DNA from 2 places in the Affinirhizobium rhizoryzae genome. Region 1 is predicted to be linked to the other one. Evidence: predicted binding sites of a transcription regulator. Region 1 holds the regulator's gene; the other holds the start of a gene.
The links. Region 1 encodes PhoB, which activates phosphate uptake and scavenging genes when phosphate is short. Its sites were predicted from a motif close to TGTCATNNANCTGTCAT; they were not measured.
Positions count from the first base shown of each region.

Region 1 (3,410 bases):
TTGGGGAAAACCCGGAAATCGATTCGCAGCGATTCCGCCGACTCTTGTCAGCGAGTCCGGCGCCCATTAGGTTAATCATCAATTACTAGACTGCATGCGGCGGAACTAGTCACCAAAAGTATAGATATAGTATGCGCGGCGAATTACTTTCGCCGTAACGGTGAGAGATTCTGTCTTCTAATGCGTGCTCAAGGCGGAGAGACTGCATGAACTGGACAGACGAACGCGTCGAGAAGTTGAAACGGCTATGGGCCGAAGGCCTGAGCGCGAGCCAGATTGCCGCACAGCTGGGTGGCGTCAGCCGCAATGCCGTGATTGGCAAGGTGCACCGTCTCAACCTCCCTGGTCGCGTGAAGGCAGGCGGTCCGGCCACCCCGACCCGCGCTCCAAAGCGTCCTGCGGCACCGCCCGCGGCACGGCCAGCAACTTTCGCTGCAAGGCCAACGTCCGCGCCTGCGCCGGCAAACCGTTCGGTTCCTCGTCCGGCCAATATCATTTCCTCGACAGACAACATGGACATTACTGTCCTTGAGCCGACGGAACTGGTGCCGGTCAATGATCGTGCAATGCCCGAGGCGCGTCGCCTGGTCCTGACCGAGTTGACGGAGCGCACCTGCAAGTGGCCGGTAGGCGATCCTTTGAAGGAAGACTTTCACTTCTGCGGCGCAGAAGCCTGTGATGGCTCGCCCTACTGCAAGTACCACGCCCGCATGGCCTACCAGCCTGTGACGGAGCGCCGGAGAGCGGCAAATGCCGTTTCCCGCGGCTGATCGTTAGACACATCCAGGTTTTCGAAAAACGGGCCGCGCGCCCGTTTTTTTGTACCTTGTCCTTGGGCAACAAAAAACCCGGCCTTCGCCGGGCCTGTTCGTCTCGATCCTGGAGAGCCTCTCAGGATTCCATAGAGTAGCCGGCACCGCGAACCGTGCGGATGACATCCTGCATGTTCGAGAAATTCAGGGCCTTGCGCAGGCGCCCGACATGCACATCCACTGTTCGCTCATCCACGTAGATATCGTGACCCCAGACGCCGTCGAGCAACTGCGATCGTGAAAACACACGTCCCGGCGAGGCCATCAGGAACTCCAGCAGGCGAAACTCCGTCGGACCCAACCGCACTTCTCGGCTCTTGCGGTGAACGCGATGCGTTTCCCGATCCAGTTCGATATCACCGCACTTCAGGACGCTGGACAAGACTTCAGGCTTTGCGCGGCGCAGCATGGCTTTGACGCGGGCCATGAGTTCCGGCGTCGAAAAGGGCTTCACGACGTAATCATCGGCGCCGGTTGCGAGGCCACGAACGCGCTCGTTTTCCTCGCCCCGCGCCGTCAGCATGATGATCGGCAGGCGTTCGGTTTCCGCCCGCATGCGCAGCCGGCGGCAGAGTTCGATACCGGATACGCCAGGAAGCATCCAATCCAAGATCAAAAGGTCCGGAACACGTTCCTGTAACCGGATTTCGGCTTCGTCACCCCGCAGAATGGTTTCGACTTCGTAGCCCTCAGACTCAAGATTGTAGCGCAGGAGAACGCTGAGCGCCTCCTCATCTTCGACAACCGCAACTTTCGGCTGCATGGCAATCACTCCGTTCCGGCTTACTCGACGACAGCGCCCAATGTGTTGGAGCTATCGTCCTTGGGACGTTCTCCCTGTGGCTGTGCACCGGTCGCGATGTAATAGATTGTCTCGGCGATGTTGGTCGCATGGTCGCCAATGCGCTCAATGTTCTTCGCGCAGAACAGAAGATGCGTGCAGGTTGTGATGTTGCGGGGATCTTCCATCATGTAGGTCAGAAGCTCGCGAAACAGCGAGGTGTACATGGCATCGATCTCTTCGTCGCGCTGACGGATCGCTTCAGCCTTTTGGGCGGAACGGTTGGCAAACACGTCCAGAACTTCCTTGAGCTGAACCAGCGCCAGTTCGGAAAGATGCTCCAGCCCACGCGCCAGCTTGCGTGGAACGCCGGTGCCCTGAACGGCAATCACACGCTTGGCGTTGTTCTTGCCAAGGTCGCCGACGCGCTCAAGATCAGCCGCGATCCGAAGCGTACCGATGATTTCACGCAGGTCCGCCGCCATCGGCTGGCGCTTGGCAATCGTAACGATGGCCTTTTCCTGAATTTCGCGCTCGGCATTGTCCAGGATGACGTCGTCGGAAATGACCTTCTGAGCGAGAGCGCTATCGCCGTTCACCAAGGCGTGCACGGCATCGGCGCACATTTGTTCGGCCAACCCGCCCATTTCCGAAATGCGTCGATTGAGATACTTCAGCTCTTCATCAAAGGCTGACATGATATGCGATGACATGGAGTTTTCCTCGGATCTGGAGTGTCAGGGACGGTCAGGATCAGTCGGGCTCAGCCGAAGCGGCCCATGATGTAGTCCTGCGTGCGCTGGTCATCCGGGTTGGTGAACATCTTGTCGGTATCGTTTTCTTCCACCAACTGACCCAGGTGGAACATGGCGGTACGCTGTGATACGCGCGCCGCCTGCTGCATCGAATGCGTCACGATGACGATCGTATAATTGCTGCGCAACTCATGGATCAGTTCTTCCACCTTGGCCGTGGCAATCGGATCGAGTGCCGAGCATGGCTCGTCCATCAGGATCACTTCAGGCGATACGGCGATGGCACGGGCAATGCAGAGGCGCTGCTGCTGGCCGCCGGAAAGACCGGTTCCGGACTCCTGCAGGCGATCCTTCACTTCGTTCCACAAGCCGGCGCGCTGGAGGCTCGCCTCAACGATCTGGTCCATATCGGCTTTCGAGCGGGCAAGGCCGTGGATCCGTGGGCCGTAGGAAATGTTCTCGTAGATCGACTTCGGGAACGGGTTCGGCTTCTGGAAGACCATGCCGACGCGTGCGCGCAATTCCACGACATCGATGGCGGGGTCATAGATGTCATCGCCATCCAGCGTAATCCGGCCCGTCACCCGGCAGTTGTCGATCGTGTCATTCATGCGGTTCAGTGTCCGCAGGAAAGTCGACTTGCCACATCCCGACGGTCCGATCAGCGCCGTTACCGTGTTCTGCCGCACATTCAGGTTCACGTCGAACAAGGCACGCTTCTCCCCGTAATAGACGGAGACGTCCTTGCCGATCATCTTGTAGGAAAGGTCATTCATTCTCTGATCCAGCGCCTTTTCAACTGCTGCTTCGGTCATCATGTTCATAGAACCGTCTCCTTGGCTACCAGCGCCGCTCGAACCGGCGCCGCAAGAGGATCGCGCCGACATTCATGACAATGAGGAAGAGGAGCAGAATGATGATTGCTCCGGATGTGCGTTCGACGAAGGCGCGTTCCGCCTCGTTCGCCCACATGTAGATCTGCACCGGCAGCGCCGTCGACGGGTCCATCGGGGTCGTCGGGAAATTGGCCACGAAGGCGACCATACCGATCAGAAGCAGAGG
Region 1 is NZ_CP049250.1:535,367-538,776, forward strand. Features, by position in the region: gene G6N80_RS08750 (GcrA family cell cycle regulator) at 207-770, shown strand; gene phoB (phosphate regulon transcriptional regulator PhoB) at 892-1,575, opposite strand; gene phoU (phosphate signaling complex protein PhoU) at 1,596-2,306, opposite strand; gene pstB (phosphate ABC transporter ATP-binding protein PstB) at 2,357-3,172, opposite strand; gene pstA (phosphate ABC transporter permease PstA) at 3,189-3,410, opposite strand, start outside.

Region 2 (3,410 bases), 130 kb from region 1:
TCGTTGCCTGTGCCGGCCCGCCAACCGTCGTTGCATCAACAATCGGGAAGGTGTCGAACATCGTGTAGTTCACGTTGATGATGAACAGGAAGAAGGTGGTGGGCGAGAGAAGCGGCAGCGAAATGGTGAAAAAGCGTTTCACGGGGCCGGAGCCATCGATTGCGGCAGCTTCCATCAACGCCTGCGGCACGGATTGCAAACCGGCCAGGAAAAACAGGAAATTGTAGGAGATCTGTTTCCAGGCAGCCGCAACAATGATCAGGATCATCGCATGCGTGCCATTGAGATCATGATCCCAGCGAATGCCGAAGCGTTCCAGCACAAAGGGCATGAGCCCCGTCGAGGTATTGAAGAGAAACCACCATAAAACGCCCGCGACGACCGGCGCTACCGCATAAGGCCAGACGAGAAGCGTCGTGTAGAATTTTGCACTGCGCGCAAGTCGATCCACGGCTGCAGCAAAGGCGAGGCCCAGCAGCATGGAAAGCGCTGTGACCGAAACGGCAAAAACGGCCGTCCGCGCCATCGCGTCCAGATAGGTCGGGTCACTGAGCAGCTTCCGGTAATGGGCAAGGCCCACGAAGGTCGTGGCAAGACCAAAGGGGTCTTCGCGCTCGAAGGAGGATTTCACGGCCTGTCCGGCAGGCCAGATGAAAAATACGAGTGTGATGACGAGCTGCGGCAGGAGCAGCATGTAAGGAAGAAACTTCGCGTGGAAGGTCGTACGTTTGGTATCCATGGCCGCTCTTTCGGCTCTGTCGCCACCGGTCAATCGCACCGGATGCGCAAAAACGGACGAAAGGGAGCCGGGCAGGATGCCTGGCCCCCTTCCGATGATCGACAGGATCAGTTGGTGTTGGCGCTTTCGAACTCGCGCAGAAGCTGGTTGCCACGGGTTACCGCGCTATCCAGAGCCTGCTTGGCGTCCTTCTTGCCAGCCAGCAGAGCCTGGAATTCTTCATCCACAATCGTGCGGACCTGAGTGAAGTTGCCGAAGCGGACGCCCTTGGAATTGGCGGTTGGCGTCCCGCGCATGATCTGCTTGATGGCAACGTCAGAGCCTGGGTTCTTGTCGTAATAACCCTGGCTCTTGCCGAGATCGTAGGAGGCGTTGGTGATCGGCAGATAGCCGGTGTACTGGTGCCAGTCGGCCTGGACTTCAGGCTTGGAAAGATAGCTGAAGAACTTGGCTACACCCTTGTAGGTCGCCTTGTCCTTGCCGTTAAGAACCCACAGCGTTGCACCGCCGATGATGGAGTTCTTGGGCTCCTTGGTCACGTCGTCATAGTAGGGAAGCGGCGCGAAGCCCGGCTTGAAATCCTTGGCATTGTTGATGACGCCGGCGCGGCCTGCAGACGAGTTCATCGTCATGGCGCATTCCTGCGCGTAGAACATCGTTGCTGCGTTGTCGCCACCGACGGGGCCGCCATACTTGAAGAGGCCTTCATCCTGCCACTTCTTCAAGTTTGCCCAATGCTTCTGCTGAACCGGTCCATTGAAGGAGAACTGGGTCTTGAGACCACCAAAGCCGTTTTCCAGCGTGCCGAACGGCTGGTCATGAATGGCGGAAAGGTTTTCTGTCTGTACCCAGGTGATCCAGGCAGACGTGAAGCCGCACTTGGCCGCGCCCGATGTTACGATCTTCTTTGAAAACTCCTCGACTTCCTTCCAGGTCTTCGGAGCAACTTCCGGATCAAGGCCAGCCTTCTTGAAGACGTCCTTGTTGTAATAGAGGATCGGCGTTGACGAGTTGAACGGCAGCGACAGGATATTGCCCTGCGTGTCGGAGTAATAGCCGACAACCGGACCGAGGAACGACTTCGGCTCGAAGCTTTCGCCCTCGTCCTTCATCAGCTTGTAAACGGGGTAAACGGCACCTTTGGCCGCCATCATCGTGCCGGTTCCGACTTCGAAAACCTGAACGATAGCAGGCTGCTGATTGGCGCGAAACGCTGCAATGGCAGCCGTCAGGGTTTCTGGGTAAGAGCCCTTGTAAACGGGAACGACCTTGTATTCGCTCTGGCTTTCATTGAACTTCGTGGCGATCTCTTCGAGCTTCTTACCAAGCTCGCCGCCCATGGCGTGCCACCAGGTAACTTCAGTTGCCGCAAGCGATGTGGAGGCAGACAGAGCAAACGCTGCCGCTGCAAGGCCAAGCTTCTTGAACATGGGGATCGTCCCTCTTTCCTTCAGTTTAGGATGAGGGGGTGATTAGCGACCTTCCGTGACAGGTCCTTGAAATATATATGACATAACTGTTACAACATCATCGAATTTGCACAGGCATGCAAAAACACTCAGAACGCATCGACGAAATGTTTCGGTAGACGCCAAGGCCTTACCGCTACGATGTCATATCTCAACGACAAGACGGATGCCTTCCTTTGCTTTGCAAGCCAAAGGTCGCTTGCTGCGCGAATGCGGCTCTGACTGTAGAAGCTCACCGCCTCGACGGCTGAGTGTTCCGACTTGCGCGCCTTGACCTCGGCGAAGACGGCCAGATTGCCTTTGCGCGCGATGAGATCGATCTCTCCCAGCGGTGTTCTATAACGAAGAGCGACGATGCGGTAACCTTTGGCCATCAGATATAACGCGGCCCAGTATTCGGAGAGCCGTCCACGGCGTTCGGCAGTTCTGCGCCGCTTGCCGTCATTAATGACTGTCTTCGGCATCTTTCAACTCAATCAGGCGCTGATAAAGATCTTTGCGCGACAGACCGGTAAGGCGGGCCGCCTCCGCAGCGGCCTTGGTGGCGGGCATGCTGGCAGAGAGTTCCCTCAGCATGATATCCACGTCAACGGCGGCGGGAATATCGTCATAGTCTGGCGGACCGACGACGAAAACGATCTCGCCCTTGACCGTTGCGTCCTTGTACTGCTCTGACAGATCGCCCAGCGTGCCGCGGCGGAACTCCTCGAAGGTCTTGGTCAGTTCACGGCACACGCAAGCTGCACGTGACGGGCCAAGAACATCCGCTGCAATGGTGAGCGTATCTGAAATCCGGTGGGGCGATTCAAAGAAGATCAGGGTTGCCGGGATCTTGGAAAGCTCTGCCAGGCGATCCCGCCTGCCTTTTTCCTTCACCGGCAAGAAGCCTGCGAACAGAAATGCATCCGATGGCAGGCCCGACCCCACAAGGGCGGCCAGCGGTGCCGAGGGGCCTGGAATCGGTATGACCCGATAACCCGCTTCGATCGCCAATTGGCCCAGGCGATAACCCGGATCGGAAACCAGCGGAGTGCCGGCATCTGACACCAGCGCCACAGATTTTCCTGCCTCCAGAGCGGCAAGAAGCTTCGGTCCAGCCTCATTGGCGTTGTGTTCATGATAGGCATAGGGCCTGCCCGTAATGCCGAAACGATCCAGCAGCACGCGCGTGACCCGTGTATCCTCGCAGGCCAGCACATCAG
Region 2 is NZ_CP049250.1:666,130-669,539, forward strand. Features, by position in the region: gene ugpA (sn-glycerol-3-phosphate ABC transporter permease UgpA) at 1-739, opposite strand, end outside; gene ugpB (sn-glycerol-3-phosphate ABC transporter substrate-binding protein UgpB) at 847-2,169, opposite strand; gene G6N80_RS09400 (YraN family protein) at 2,298-2,672, opposite strand; gene rsmI (16S rRNA (cytidine(1402)-2'-O)-methyltransferase) at 2,653-3,410, opposite strand, start outside.
Region 2: a site for PhoB is predicted at 2,236-2,252, ahead of ugpB (sn-glycerol-3-phosphate ABC transporter substrate-binding protein UgpB). Genes of this name have one in related genera too.